Regions from separate parts of the Methylobacterium sp. GC_Met_2 genome, predicted to be linked through region 2. Evidence: predicted binding sites of a transcription regulator. Region 2 holds the regulator's gene; the other holds the start of a gene.
The links. Region 2 encodes LexA, which represses DNA repair genes until DNA is damaged. Its sites were predicted from a motif close to TGTTCNNNNTGTGTTCNG; they were not measured.
Positions count from the first base shown of each region.

Region 1 (7,588 bases), on a different contig from region 2:
GGCATTATGAGGCGGTGTAGCGTGAAAGGAAAACCGGAAAAACTTCCGGAACTTGCCAAAAAAATTTTTTGTGCGCCGCAGCGATACTAATCTCCGATTGAGAAGCTACGCCGCAACGCACCCAGGCTCGCAGGATACCGCCCTCGGCGCGTCATCAAACTGAGATGGGATCGCGCTCTGGATCCCGGCCGTATTCAGCCGCCGGGAGACGAAGCCGTGGCCGAGGGTGAGGAGATGCCGGTCCGGGTCCGGACGCTGTTCCTGTCCGATCTGCATCTCGGGACGCGCGGCTGCCAAGCTGGTCTGCTGCTGTCATTCCTGCGGGATTACGACGCCGACACGATCTACCTCGTCGGGGATATCGTGGACGGCTGGCAGCTGCGCTCCGGCTGGTACTGGCCGCAGGAGCACAACGACGTCGTCCAGAAGCTGCTGCGCAAGGTCCGCAAGGGCGCCAAGGTCGTCTACCTGCCGGGCAACCACGACGAATTCCTGCGCGACTACGTCGGCATGAATTTCGGCGGCATCGAAGTCTCCGAGACCGCGATTCACGAGGCCGCCGACGGGAAGCGCTACCTCGTGATCCACGGCGACCAGTTCGACATGGTGGTGCGCCACTCGCCCTGGCTCGCCCATCTCGGCGACGGGGCCTACACGCTGGCGCTGTCCCTCAACACGCTGCTCAACAAGATGCGCCGCCGGGTCGGACTGTCCTACTGGTCGCTCTCGGCCTGGGCGAAGCTGCGGGTGAAGAACGCCGTGAGCTTCATCGGCCGGTTCGAGACGATCCTGGCCGAGGAGGCGCGCCGACAGGGCGCCGACGGGGTGATCTGCGGCCACATCCACCACGCGGCCGATCGGCCGATCGGCGAGTTGCGCTACCTCAACACCGGCGATTGGGTCGAATCCTGCACCGGGCTGGTGGAGCATTACGACGGCCGCATGGAGGTGCTGCACTATCCGAGCCTGCTGCGTGCCCGCGCGGCCGAGACCGTGCCGCAGGCGGTCCCGGGCCGGCGCGCGGTGGCGTGAGGGCTCGACCGTGAAGCTCCTGATCGCCAGCGATGCGTGGCATCCGCAGGTCAACGGCGTGGTGCGCTCCCTGGAGCAGATGGTCCGCCGGGCCCCAGAGCACGGCTTCGCGACCACGATGCTGACGGCGGCGGATTTCCCCTCGCTGCCGATGCCGGGCTACCCGGAGATCCGCCTCGCCTATGCGGGACGGGAGCGGGTGGCGGCGCGCTGGCGGGCGGAGCGGCCGACCCATGTCCACATCGCGACCGAGGGTCCGGTGGGATACGCGGCGCGGCGGCACTGCCTGTCGCACGGCCTGCCGTTCACCACGAGCTATCACACGCGCTTCCCGGAATACCTCGCCGCCCGCCTGCCCGTGCCGGAGGCGTGGTCCTACGCTTATCTGCGCCGCTTCCACGGGGCCGCCCGCGGCACGATGGTCAGCACGGCCTCGCTCCAGAGCGAGTTGGAGGCCCGGGGCTTCACCCACATGATGCGCTGGACGCGCGGGGTCGACACCGAGCGGTTCCGCCCCGCCAAGCCCGGCGCACCGCCGCCCGAGGAACTCGCCGATCTGCCGCGACCGCTGTTCCTCTATGTCGGCCGGCTGGCGGTGGAGAAGAACATCGCGGCCTTCCTGAATCTCGATCTGCCGGGCACCAAGATCGTGGTCGGTGACGGGCCGGACCGGGGGCGACTCCAGAGCCTGGCGCCGGCGGCCCGGTTCCTCGGGACCCGGACGGGGTCGGCGCTCTCGGCGATCTACGCGGCCTGCGACGTGTTCGTGTTCCCGAGCCTGACCGACACGTTCGGGATCGTGCTGCTGGAGGCGCTGGCCTGCGGCCTGCCGGTGGCGGCCTTCCCGGTGCCGGGCCCGAACGACGTGATCGGGGGCACGCGGGTGGGCATTCTCGATCAGGACCTGCGGGTCGCCGCCCTCGCCGCCCTCGACCTGTCCCGGGCCGAGTGCAGGGCCGAGGCCCTGCGCCGGGGTTGGGAGGTGAGCGCGCGCCAGTTCTTCGGCAACATCATCGAAGCCCATGGCGGCGAGCGCCTTGCCCGGGACGCCGCCTGAACGGGTTTTCAAGGGGCTTGCCCTTTGGTGGCTCGGCAGGGCAAAGCCCGGTGGCAGGAGGCTGCCCTGCACCTGCAAAAGGTCGGAAACCTTTTGAAACCGTGACGTTCGCGATCCCACGGAAGAGGGCGATGGCGCGCCCGTTCGATCCGTCCCGCGCCGCAGCCTATCCGGTGGCGATCGGCTGCGATGAGGTTGGCCGCGGTGCCCTGTGCGGCCCAGTCGTGGTCGCGGCGGTCTGGTTCGATCCAGCGGCGCTCCCGCCCGACTTGCTCGCCGCCCTCGACGACAGCAAGCGCCTCCCCGAGCCCGAGCGTGAGCAGCTCGCCCCCTTGATCCGCGCGCACGCCCGCGTCGCCGTTTCGGCCGGCTCCCGGGCGCTGATCGACCGCGTCAACATCCGCGCCGCGACCCTCGACGCCATGGCGCGCGCAGTGGACCGACTGGGCATCGCGGCGCCGGTCCTGGTCGATGGCCGCGACGCGCTGCCCGGACTGCCCAGCCGGGCGGTGGTCGGCGGGGACCGGCTGGTGCCGCAGATCGCCGCCGCCGCGATCGTCGCCAAGGTGTTTCGCGACACGCTGATGCGGCGCCTCGCCCTGCGCCACCCCGGCTACGGCTGGGAGCGTAATGTCGGCTACGGGACCGCTCTCCACCGGGCCGGCCTGACCAGCCTCGGCCGAAGCCCGCACCATCGGCTGAGTTTCACCCGTGGGTTCGATCCGGCACCCTGACGTGCTTCCCAGGGCTCCGCCCTGAACCCGCGCGAGGTCTCGACCTTTCGAAACCGGGGTTTTCCCGAACGGGTTGAACGGGCGCTTAAAACAAATTCAGCTGCGCCCCCGGCTTGCGAAAGACTTCCCGGTTCAGTCCCATCCGGCCGAATGCGTAGCCGAGCCGTGTCCCGGAGAGCCGGACGCGCTGGCCGATCATCGCCGCGTAGGCACCCTCGCCGCGGAAGCGATGACCGAAACGGGGATCGTTCTCGCGGCCACCCCGGGCCTGCCGGAGCAGCGCGAAGGCGCGGGCCTGTCGCTCCGGATAGTGCTCGGTGAACCAATCGGCCACTAGGTCGGCGACTTCGCCCGGGAGTCGCAGCAGGGCATGGCCGATCCGGCTCGCGCCGTGCTCCCGGGCGCGGGCGAGGATGGACTCGATCTCGTGGTCGGTCAGCCCCGGGATGATCGGGGAGACGTTGACCATCACGGGCACCCCCGCTTCGCTCAGGCGCGCCATCGCGGCGAGACGCTTCTCGGGCCGGGGCGCCCGGGGATCGAGCCGTCGGGCGAGGGCCGGATCGAGGGTCGGCAGCGAGATCGCAACGAGGGCGAGGTTGTCGGCAGCCATCTCGGCCAGGAGGTCGAGATCGCGCAGGACGAGGTCGGATTTCGTGGTGATGCCGACCGGATGCCGGGTGTCCCGCAGAACCTCCAGCACAGCCCGGGTGATGCGGTGGGTGCGCTCGGCCGGCTGGTAGGGATCGGTGGCCGTGCCCAGCGCGATCGTGTCCGGGCGGTATCCCGGCGCCGCGAGTTCGCGCCGGAGCAGCCGGGCGGCGTCCGGCTTGGCAAAGATCCGCGATTCGAAATCGAGCCCCGGCGACAGTCCCAGGAAGGCATGGGTCGGCCGCGCATAGCAGTAGATGCAGCCGTGCTCGCATCCGCGATACGGATTGATCGAGCGATCGAACGGTATGTCGGGCGAAGTGTTGCGGGCGATGATCCGGGCGGATCGTTCCGGCGTCACCTGCGTACGGAGGGGAGCGGGATCGTCGGCCGTCCAGTCGGGGTCGTGAAACACCTCGCGCTGCGCCGCTTCGAAACGGCCGGTGGGGTTGGACGTGGACCCGCGCCCGCGCCGCCCGGCCTCAGGGGGCGTGCTGGCGGCGAGCCGCTGCACACCCGCTGGTCTCGACCCGCCCCGCGAACCCAAGACGTTGTCCGCCATGATGACGCCCTCTGTTTCACGTGAAACATAGAGAGAACATCGCGCTGGGGAACGCCTGTTTTTCGGGCAACCCCCACATCTGTGCGTTTCTTGGTAACACCCCGACCTTCCGGCGACGCAGGAATGGTTTACGGCAGCGCAAAATCGTCTATGCGCGCGCTCATGCTCTCTGCGGTGACCTACCTGGCCAACCCGGCCCATCCGGACGCGATCGATCGCTTGGCCGACACGCTCGGCGTGCTCGTCTCCGGCGTCGCCGGTGGCCTGATCGGCGATGCGGTGATCGTGACGGGTCGCGCCAGCGACGCCGTGGCGGCCGTCGCCGAGGCGACTGGCGCGGTCTTGGTCGTCCACGCCGGCGACAGCCCCTACACGGCGGGCGCCGCATTGGCGCGTCGGGACTGGATCCTGTGCCTCGAGGCCGGGGATGTCCCCGCCGAGGGCTGGATTCGGACCCTCGACCGCTTCGTCGGCACCGCCCGCCCGGAGACCGGCCTCGGCCGCCTGCACCGCCCGGCCGCCGGCTGGCGTGCGCGCCTGGTCGGCCGGGCCGAGATCCTGACAGGCGCCCGCAGAGCCAGGGCGGGCGATGTGGTCCGGCGCGAGGCGCTGCGGAGCGGACCGGTCTTCACCGCGCGTCTCAAGGTTCGGCCGCTGATTGCCCGTATCGATCGGGCATAAGCGGGAGGATATTGCATACCGCCACGTTGTTGTCCGTTGATCCGCCTCTACAACTCTCAGTCAATGGCAAAGGATTTGCGGCATCTCCCGGTGCGGGAGGGACCGCCTGCCCGCTGCGCCCTGGGAGGATGTTGCGATGGATGCGTCGGGCCTGATGGGGCGGAAATCCGTCGACGACATCATCGAAAGCGGCGAGGGCGAGCAGCAACTCTCGAAGTCGCTCGGCGCGCTGTCGATCACCGCGATGGGCATCGGCGCCATCATCGGCGCCGGCATCTTCGTGCTGACCGGCACGGCTGCCGCGCAATATGCCGGTCCGGGGATCATGCTGTCCTTCGTGCTCGGCGGCATCGCCTGCGCGTTCGTCGGCCTGTGCTACTCCGAGATGGCGGCGCTGATCCCGGTGGCGGGGTCGAGCTACACCTACACCTACGCGACGCTGGGCGAATTCTTCGCGTGGCTGATCGGCTGGGATCTCATTTTGGAATACGCCATGGGGGCGGCCACCGTGGCGGTGGGCTGGTCGGGCTACGTCACCAGCATCCTGAAGGATGTCGGGATCGCGATCCCGGCGCAGTTCGCGCACGCGCCCGGCACGCCGATCGACGGCGGGGGCACCGCCCTGTTCAACCTGCCGGCGGTGCTGATCGTGGCGCTGATCACGCTTCTGCTGATGCGCGGCACCAAGGAATCGGCCCGCTTCAACAACGTCATGGTGGCGGTGAAGCTGACCGTCGTGGTGGCCTTCATCGCGCTGGGCTGGGGCCATGTGGACACGGCGCACTGGACCCCGCTGATCCCGGAGAACGACGGCACCTTCGGGCATTACGGCTACAGCGGCATCCTGCGCGGCGCGGGCGTGGTGTTCTTCGCCTTCATCGGCTTCGACGCGGTCTCCACCGCGGCCCAGGAGGCGCGCAAGCCCCAGAAGGACATGCCGATCGGCATTCTGGGCTCGCTCGTCGTCTGCACCATCCTGTACGTTCTGGTGGCGGCCGTGCTCACCGGGCTGGTTCCCTACAAGGATCTGAACGTCCCCGATCCGATCGCCAAGGGCGTCGACGTGATCGGCATCGGCTGGTTCGCCATCCTGATCAAGCTCGGGGCGCTCACCGGCCTGACCACCGTGATCCTCGTGCTGCTCTACGGCCAGAGCCGGATCTTCTTCACCATGGCGCAGGACGGCCTGCTGCCGAAGATGTTCGCCCACGTCCATCCGACCTACCAGACGCCCTATCGCAGCCAGGCGCTGATCGGCGCCGCGGTCGCCGTGGTGGCGGCTTTGGTGCCGATCAACATCCTGGGCGAGATGGTCAGCATCGGGACGCTCGCGGCCTTCATCCTGGTCTGCGGCTCGGTGATCTACCTGCGCCGGACCAACCGGAACATGAAGCGCCCGTTTCGGGCACCGGCCGTGCCGATGGTGCCGATCCTCGGCATCCTGTTCTGCCTCCTGCTCATGGCCGGCCTGCCGCTCGATACGTGGCTGCGGCTGGTGATCTGGATGGCGATCGGGCTCGTCGTCTACTTCTTTTATGGGCGCAAGCACTCGGTCCTGCGCCGCAAGGAGGGGACCACGGCGTAGCGCCGTTCGCAGTGGCCGACGCGCTGGCTCAAAGCACGACGCGCCTCTCCCTCCCCCCTTTGCGGGGGAGGGTGGCCCCTGCGTCAGCAGTAGTCGGGAGAGGGGAGCCCGGCTTCAGAAGGGGGCGCGGCTGGCGGGACAGGCAGAACTTGGTCCTGCACCGTCGCTCCCCTCTCCCGACCCCTTTCGGGGCCACCCTCTCCCGCATAGGGGAGAGGGAAATTCCCGCGCCTCACACCGTGATGCTGGCCCCCCGCCTCAGATGCTCGTCGAGCCGCGGCATGATCTCCACGAAGTTGCAGGGGCGGTGCCGGTAGTCGAGCTGCTGCGCCAGGATCCCGTCCCAAGCATCCCGGCAGGCCCCGGGGGAGCCCGGCAGCACGAACACGTAGGTCGCCCGCGCAACCCCGGCGGTGGCCCGCGATTGCAGGGTCGAGGTGCCGATCTTGTCGTAGGAGATGCGGTGGAAGACGGCGGAAAAGCCGTCCATGCGCTTCTCGAACAGCGGCTCCAGCGCCTCCGGGGTCACGTCGCGCCCGGTGAAGCCCGTGCCGCCCGTGGTCAGCACCACATCGATACCCGGATCGCGCAGCCATGCCTCGACCTGGCCTCGGATCGCCGGGACCTCGTCCGGCACGATGGACCGGGCCGCGAGGCGGTGGCCCGCCTCCGTCAGGCGCTCGACCAGCGTGTCGCCGGATCGGTCGTCCTCCGGGCGGCGGGTGTCCGACACGGTCAGCACCGCGATCGACAGGGGGATGAAGGCGCGCGGGGCGGGCTGGTCGGCCATGGATCGGGTCTCCGGGACAGGCGACCGATATGGGCCCGCCGCTTCGGCTTGTCGCCCCCAGGCGGTCGCACGCGCCCCCTTGCGGCGGAAGGCAAACTCGGTTGTGCTCTGCCGATCCTCCGGAGACTCTATCCGATGCACATGTACGGCAACTGGCGCTCGGCCGCCGCCTTCCGGGTGCGGATCGCCCTCAAGCTCAAGGGCATCGCCTACGAGGAGACCTTCATCGACCTCGATGCGGGCGACCAGCACAAGCCGGAATTCCGGGCGATCAACCCGCAGGGCGCGGTCCCGGCCTTGTTCGACGGGGACGGGCCGCCGCTCACCCAGTCCCTCGCGATCCTGGATTATCTGGAGGAGACGCAGGGCGGCGTGCGCCTCTTGCCCGAGGAGCCCCGGGCGCGGGCGCGGGCGCGCTCGCTGGCGCAGGTCGTCGCCTGCGACACGCACCCCCTCTACGTGCCGCGGGTCCGTACCTTCCTGATGGAGCATTACG
Region 1 is NZ_JALNUM010000107.1:10,319-17,906, reverse strand. It holds gene OXS49_RS26280 (UDP-2,3-diacylglucosamine diphosphatase) at 217-1,032, shown strand; gene OXS49_RS26275 (glycosyltransferase family 1 protein) at 1,043-2,089, shown strand; gene OXS49_RS26270 (ribonuclease HII) at 2,221-2,823, shown strand; gene OXS49_RS26265 (PA0069 family radical SAM protein) at 2,909-4,036, opposite strand; gene OXS49_RS26260 (hypothetical protein) at 4,187-4,717, shown strand; gene OXS49_RS26255 (amino acid permease) at 4,854-6,302, shown strand; gene moaB (molybdenum cofactor biosynthesis protein B) at 6,535-7,092, opposite strand; gene maiA (maleylacetoacetate isomerase) at 7,228-7,588, shown strand, end outside.
Region 1: the regulator LexA is predicted to act here: its motif matches at 4,058-4,075, upstream of OXS49_RS26265 (PA0069 family radical SAM protein).

Region 2 (7,588 bases):
CCGGTACTGACCGTCGCCGAGCGGTATGTGGGCAAAAGACGTGGCGATCTCGCCCAGGTTCGGCCGCGCCGCGATGGCGAGGCCGATGAAGACCAGCTCGAACAGGCCGACCGCCAGAGCCACGACCTCGACGCGCCGGTAGCCGCCGGTGAAGACGAGCCCGAGGAGCAGAAGGGCCGGCAATCCGAGGCTCACGAGCCGCGGTACCCCGAACAGGTCGCCGATCCCCGCAATGCCGGAGAATTCCGTGACGATGGCGCCGATCCCGGCGACCACGAGGCCACCATAGGAGATCCAGGCCCAGACCGGCCCGTAACGCGCGCGGATCAGCTCGCCATGGCCACGCCCCGTGGCGGTGCCGAGCCGGACCGTCAGCTCCTGGACGACGTACAGGATCGGGATCAGCAGGATCTGCAGGAGCAGCAGCGAGTAGCCCCAGCGGGCGCCGCTCTGGGCCGCCGTAATCAGGCTTCCGACATCCGTGTCGGCAAGCATCACGACGAGTCCGGGGCCTGCGGTCTTGAGGAACGCGTTCAGGCGAGGCAGGGAGGCGCTGGGCACGGCTCGGGAACAGCCCCGGGCCAGGGCGGTTCCGGCGGACGCCTGCGGCGTTTTCCCGACACGCGGGAGGAGTATGCGATGGCACAGAGCACGGATCGGGGCTCGGGCTGGAGCCTTCAGGCGAGCGCCGTGCCCGATGGGGTGCGGCTGGAACTCGCCCTGTCCGATCTCGGCGGCGGGCCGGTTACCGCGGCCATCGTGCTGGACCGGGCCGAGGCCCGCGCCTTCGCGCGTGCCCTCCTGGCGGCAGCCGGCGACGCGACCGAACGCACCTTCCCGAAGCCGGGGACCTGAGCGGGCGGGCTCAGCGTTGGGCTGCACCCGGGTTGCGGCCCGGCAGACGCGGCACCACCGTTCCGCGCCGCTCGACCGGCGCGTCGCAGGCGTAGGCGAACTCCGATTTCAGGGAATCGAACACGGTCTCGCCGGTGATCCGGCAATCCTCGCGCACGGTCTCGTCGAGATAGGCGCGGGCGGCCGTGCGGAAGCGCGTCACCCGGGTCGCGCCCGGCTCCGGATCGATGCGGACTTCACTCAGGTTGCAGCCGGCATATTCGCGCAGGGCGTTGGATACGACCAGCATCCGGCGCAGCTGCCGGTTGTCGTAGACCTCGTAGGGTTCCTTGCAGCCGATCGTGACCACCTGCGGCGTGAGCGCCACGTAGTTCCGGGAGATGTAGGCGAACCCGGTGGTGCAGCCGGCAAGCGCCGAACCCAGGATCAGGGCGCCGAGGGAGAGCCGGAGGGGCCCTGGAGCCGCGCGCTTTCGCATCCTCGTCATCCCAAGCCCGATATCGCCCCGCTGCGCTCCCCGGCGAGGCGCAAGGTGCATTGAAACGGCTCCGCTTGCGCCGTCAATGCGTTTGTGGTTCGCATCGCCCGCGCCGGGCGCTCACAGCCCCCTGGCGTCCGGCCCCACCGCGTCGCACGAGTTCGGCATGTCCCGGTTCCGGACTAGGAGGCCTGACCGGCACGAAGGAGTGTGGCAACTTCGGTGCGGCTGGCCGTAGGCGCACCGCGTTCGAACCGGCCGCGGATCGACACGATCGCCGATCGACCCGACAGCGTGGCCATAACGTGCTTGCAGAACACTTGCGGAACGTTTAACCTGTTCGCGATTTGTTTCAGAGGCCGCCTCGGGGCGGTCCGCAAAGCCGCGAGGCCCCCGTCGATGCTCACGCGCAAGCAGCTTGACCTCCTGCGGTTCATCCAGAGCCGCGTTCAGGAATGCGGCGTTCCCCCCTCCTTCGACGAGATGAAGGATGCGCTCGATCTCAAGTCGAAATCGGGCATCCACCGGCTGATCACGGCCTTGGAGGAGCGCGGCTTCCTGCGCCGGCTGCCGAATCGGGCGCGCGCCATCGAGGTGATCCGCATCCCCGAAAGCATGGCGCAGGCGGCGGCACCCACTCCGGAGCCGCGCCGCTTCACCCCGAGCGTGGTTGAGGGCGGAAAGTCCCGACAGCCGGCGACGCCTCCCATGCAGGCGAGCGCACGGATGATCGACGATTCCGGCCGGGCCATCTCGATCCCCGTCATGGGTCGGATCGCGGCCGGGACGCCGGTCTCGGCGATCCAGAACCAGAGCCATGCCATCACGCTCTCGCCGGACTTCCTCGCGGGCGGCGAGCACTACGCCCTGGAGGTGCGCGGCGATTCGATGGTCGAAGCAGGGATCCTCGACGGCGACCTCGTGGTGATCCGCAAGCAGGACACCGCCAATACCGGCGACATCATCGTGGCGCTGATCGACGACGAGGAGGCGACGCTCAAGCGCCTGCGCCGCCGCGGCTCTTCGATCGCCCTGGAGGCTGCCAACCCAGCCTACGAAACGCGCGTTCTGGGCCCCGATCGGGTCCAGATCCAGGGGCGGCTGGTGAGCCTCGTTCGCCGCTACTGAAGGGGTTCGGCGGGGGCGTCGATCGCGACGTCCGCCGCCGGGGCCTGCAGCGTTTCGGGCTGCGCCATGCCGCCGGCCGCCGCGATGGGGGGATCCGCCGTCGGTTCGAGATTCGTATGGGCAGGCCTCGGACGCCAGGGGGCGGACCGGTCGTCACCGTGGGCGCTGCGTACGGTAAACCCGTTTCCAACAGCACGCAGAGCGACGGCCCCGTGCGTGGCCAGCACCCGGCGGTCGATCACCAGAGGCCCCGCGCAGGTCGGCGGCGCCATGAGGCTCGTGATCAGCACCGTGGCCCGGGCGCAATCCTCTGGGAAGGCGCGCCGGTCGCGGACCAGGGCGACGGCCCGTCCGTCCGGGAGAAGCGCGGTACAGCCGAGCCGGTCGCAGCGACCGCCGGGCGCCGCGCCGGAGCTGCGGTCGAGCCGCCGCCCGTCGCCATCCGCCTTCAGCCATTGCTCCAGCACGAAGCCCGAAGGGCTGCCGAGGATCGCGAGCTGTCCATCCGGGCCACGGACCGCGGCACCCCAGCCCTGCCGGTCGACATAGAGATCGTGGTGCTCCGGGTGGACCATCAGGCCGAGACCGAGCAGGATGGGCGGCAGGGCAAACCAGCGGATCTGCGAAACCGGTAGCGTCGCCAGGAGCAGCGCTGTCGTGAGGGCGGCGAGAGCCCCGGTGCCGAAGGCTGGCACCACCACGCTGGCCCGCTCGAACCCGGCGATCCAATGCGAGATCGCCAGCATACCGCCCACCGCCTGCCCCATCAGCCACCAGACCGGCCGGTCGAGGGCGAAGGGATAGGCAAGGCACCCGATCACGGCCGAGGGCATCACCACCAGCGAGACGAGCGGCAGGGTCAGCGCGTTACCGATAAGGCCGAAGGGCTGGACCGTCTGGAAATGGTAGGTGGCGAAGGGGGCGGTGGCGATCTGCGCCACCAGGGTCGTGGCCAGGGTGCCGACGATCCCCGAGAGGCCGGTCCCGACGAGCCGTCCGATTCGCCCCGCCCCGGGCCGCACGAACAGGCGCCCGTCGATCAACCGCGCACAGGCGATCAACCCGGCCACCGCGCCGAACGACATCTGGAAGCTCGGGCCGAGCAGCCCTTCCGGTTCGCGGGCCAGGGCGATCAGGGCGGCCACTGCGAGGTTGCGCATCGACAGGGCGGGTCGGTCCGCGAGGATCGCGCCCAGCATGATCAGGGTCATGATCAGCGAGCGCTCGGCGGCGATGTCCCAGCCCGAGAAGGCGCAATAGCCGCTCACCCCCACCATGGCGAAGCCGGCCGCGATCTTCTTGATCGGCCAGAACACGGCGCAGTGGGGGATCAATGCGAGGAAAGCCCGCACCAGCCAGAACACCACGCCAGCGGCCAGTACCATGTGGAGGCCCGAGATCGAGACCACGTGGTAGATGCCGGCGGCGCGCAGGGCATCGTTGCTGGCCGGGCCGATCAGCCCACGCTTGCCGGTCACCAGGGCGGCCGCCACCGCCCCCGCCTGGCCGCCCTCGGCCTCGGCGATCCGGCGGGTCAGGACGTTGCGGGCCTCGTCCAGCATCGCGGCGAGACGCAGGCGCAGGGGCGGCGGTTCCGTGGGGGCTCGGATTTTGACGGCGCCGACGAGCGAGCCAACCGCGCCGATCCCCTGAAAATACGCGTCCCGGGCGAAGTCGTAGCCGCCGGGCCGGGCCGCCTCCGGAGGCGGCAGGAGGCGCGCAGTCGCCGCGATGGTTTCGCCCGGCCGCGGGATCGGCGTCTTGCGGAACGAGACGCGCACCCGGGCCGGCCGCACCTCCGGGCCGAGCCCGGCAAAGCTGTCCACCCGGATCACCAGCCGGGCGCCGACCTCGCGCTCGTCGAGTGCCTCGATCGTCCCGGTGAGCGGCCCGATCGTGGTCCGTGTCAGGATCGGCGCGGCCACCTGCGCGACACGCCAGGTCGCCGCCGCGAAGCCGAGGAACGCGAACCCCGCGGCGAGCGCCAGCGCCATCGCCACCGGCCGCGCCCCCAGGAACGGCACAGGCGCGAGTGCCAGTGCGGCCCCGATCAGCGGGGCAGCCAGGACGGGCGTACCGTCCGCGACCCCGAAATACAGCAGGATCCCGGCCCCGAAGGCGACCGCCAGCCAGGGGAACAGGCGGCGCTGCTCGGCCTCCTGGGCAAGGCCCTCGGCCACCCAATGCCGGAAAGCCGGAAGCGCGGGCGCACGCGGGGCGGCGAGCACAAGGGCGCCCCCCGTCAGCCTCGCGCCGATCCGCCGCATTGCCCCTGCCTCGATCCGCGCGACCTGTCGTCGGCGGCCGGGTGATTCCCCGGGCGATTCTTAACGCATCCGCGGCCCCGTGCTACAGGCGCCGCTTCGTGCTACGGGCGCCCTTTCGAGCCTGCCCGTGTCGCGCTCACCGTCTCGCGCTTCCCGCCTCGCCCCCGAACATACCGGACCGATGTCCTCAGCCGTCGTCACGCGCTTCGCCCCCTCGCCCACCGGCTACCTGCATATCGGCGGGGCTCGCACGGCGCTGTTCAACTGGCTCTATGCCCGCCACACGGGCGGCCGGATGCTGCTGCGCATCGAGGACACCGATCGGGAGCGCTCGACCAAGGGCGCGATCGACGCGATTCTCGACGGGCTCACTTGGCTGGGCCTCGACTGGGACGGCGACGTGGTGTTCCAGTTCGCCCGCGCCGAGCGCCATCGCGCCGTGGCCGAGGAGTTGCTGGCCGCGGGGCGCGCCTATCATTGCTACGCCACCGCCGAGGAACTCACGCAGATGCGGGACAGCGCCCGTGCCGAGGGGCGGGCCCCGCGCTACGACGGCCGCTGGCGCGACCGCGATCCGTCCGACGCGCCCGCCGGTGTCAAGCCGGTGATCCGTCTGCGCGCGCCCGCCGAGGGTGAGACCGTGGTGGAGGACGCCGTCCAGGGTCGGGTGACCTGGGCCAACAAGGATCTCGACGATCTCGTCCTGCTGCGCTCGGACGGAAACCCGACTTACATGCTCGCCGTGGTAGTCGACGACCACGACATGGGCGTCACCCAGGTGATCCGCGGCGACGACCACCTCACCAATGCCGCCCGCCAGGCCCAGATCTTCTCGGCGCTCGGCTGGGACATCCCCAAGATGGCCCATATCCCGCTGATCCACGGGGCGGACGGGGCCAAGCTCTCGAAACGCCACGGGGCGCTCGGCGTCGAGGCCTATCGCGACCTCGGCTACCTGCCGGCGGCGCTCCGCAACTACCTCGTGCGGCTCGGCTGGAGCCATGGCGACCAGGAGGTGTTCTCCACCGAGGAGATGATCGCGGCCTTCGATCTCGGCTCGGTGGGGCGTTCCGCGGCCCGGTTCGACTTCGCCAAGCTCGCCAACCTCAACGGCCTCTACATCCGCGGCAGCGCCGATGCCGACCTCGTCGCGGCGATCGAGACGATCCTGCCGCAGGTCGGGCCCGAGCGCGGCCTGTCGGCGCCGCTGCCGCCGGATCTCAAGGACAAGCTCACCCTGGCCATGCCGGGGCTGAAGGAGCGGGCCAAGACCCTGATCGAACTCCTCGACAGCGCCTACTACCTCTACGCCCAGCGCCCGTTGGGGCTCGACGACAAGGCCCGCGCGCTTCTCTCCGATGAGGGCCGTGCGCGCCTCGCTGGCGTGAAGCCGGCCTTGGAGGCGCTCCCCGCGTGGAGCGCGGCCTCGACCGAGGGCGCGGTGCGCCAGTACGCGGAGGAAGCGGGCTGCAAGCTCGGTCAGGTGGCCCAGCCCCTGCGGGCGGCGCTCACCGGCCGCACCACCTCCCCGCCCCTGTTCGACGTGATGGCGGTGCTCGGTCGGGACGAGACCCTGGCTCGCCTCGGCGATCAGACGCCGCAGGACTGACGCCGGCCGGGAACCGCGGGCTACGGCCTGGATTTCGCATGGTGCGATTCGTTTGACGAATTCGCTTGGCGTCGGGGTTGGGTTGTCACCGACCCCGTTGCTGCTGCAGTGCCGTTTGGGTAACCCATGCCAGTGAGCACCCGCAGCATAACGCGGTGTGCTTGAGGCCCCCGGGGCCGATTCGGCACAGCCCGGGTCCGGCATCCGCCACGTCGCCAGAGAAGGGTCCACGATCCATGAGCGCACCCAGCACCATCACCGTGGATGGCAAGTCGATCGAATTGCCGGTGAAAACCGGCACGATCGGGCCGGACGTCATCGATATCGGCAAGCTCTACGCCCAGACCGGCGCCTTCACCTTCGATCCGGGCTTCACCTCGACGGCGAGCTGCGAATCAAAGATCACCTACATCGACGGCGACGAGGGCGTGCTGCTCTACCGCGGCTACCCGATCGAGCAGCTCGCCGAGAAGGGCGACTTCCTCGAGACCTGCTACCTGATGCTGTTCGGCGCCCTGCCGACCGCCGGCCAGCGGGCCGATTTCGAGTATCGGGTCACGCGCCACACCATGGTGCACGACCAGATGAACCGGTTCTTCACCGGCTTCCGCCGCGACGCGCACCCGATGGCCGTGATGGTGGCCTCGGTCGGCGCCCTCTCGGCCTTCTACCACGACTCGACCGACATTACGGACGAGAGCCAGCGGCTGATCGCGTCGATCCGCATGATCGCCAAGATGCCGACGCTCGCCGCGATGGCCTACAAGTACTCGATCGGCCAGCCCTTCGTGTATCCGAAAAACGACCTCGACTACACCTCGAACTTCCTGCGGATGTGTTACGCAGTTCCGTGTGAAGAGTATGAGGTCAACCCGGTCTTCGCCAAGGCGCTCGACAAGATCTTCATCCTGCATGCCGACCACGAGCAGAACGCCTCGACCTCGACGGTGCGTCTCGCCGGCTCCTCGGGTGCCAACCCGTTCGCCTGTATCGCGGCCGGCGTCGCCTGCCTGTGGGGGCCGGCCCATGGCGGTGCCAACGAGGCCGCGCTCAAGATGCTGATGGAGATCGGCACGCCGGAGAACGTCGGCAAGTACGTTGCCAAGGCCAAGGACAAGAACGACCCGTTCCGGCTGATGGGCTTCGGCCACCGGGTCTACAAGAACTATGATCCGCGCGCCCGGATCATGCAGAGCACCACCCATCAGGTGCTGAAGGAGCTCGGCAAGACCGACGATCCGCTGCTCCACG
Region 2 is NZ_JALNUM010000017.1:7,638-15,225, forward strand. It holds gene OXS49_RS08730 (divalent metal cation transporter) at 1-561, opposite strand, end outside; gene OXS49_RS08735 (hypothetical protein) at 640-855, shown strand; gene OXS49_RS08740 (hypothetical protein) at 866-1,333, opposite strand; gene lexA (transcriptional repressor LexA) at 1,733-2,461, shown strand; gene OXS49_RS08750 (ComEC/Rec2 family competence protein) at 2,455-4,728, opposite strand; gene gltX (glutamate--tRNA ligase) at 4,910-6,337, shown strand; gene gltA (citrate synthase) at 6,574-7,588, shown strand, end outside.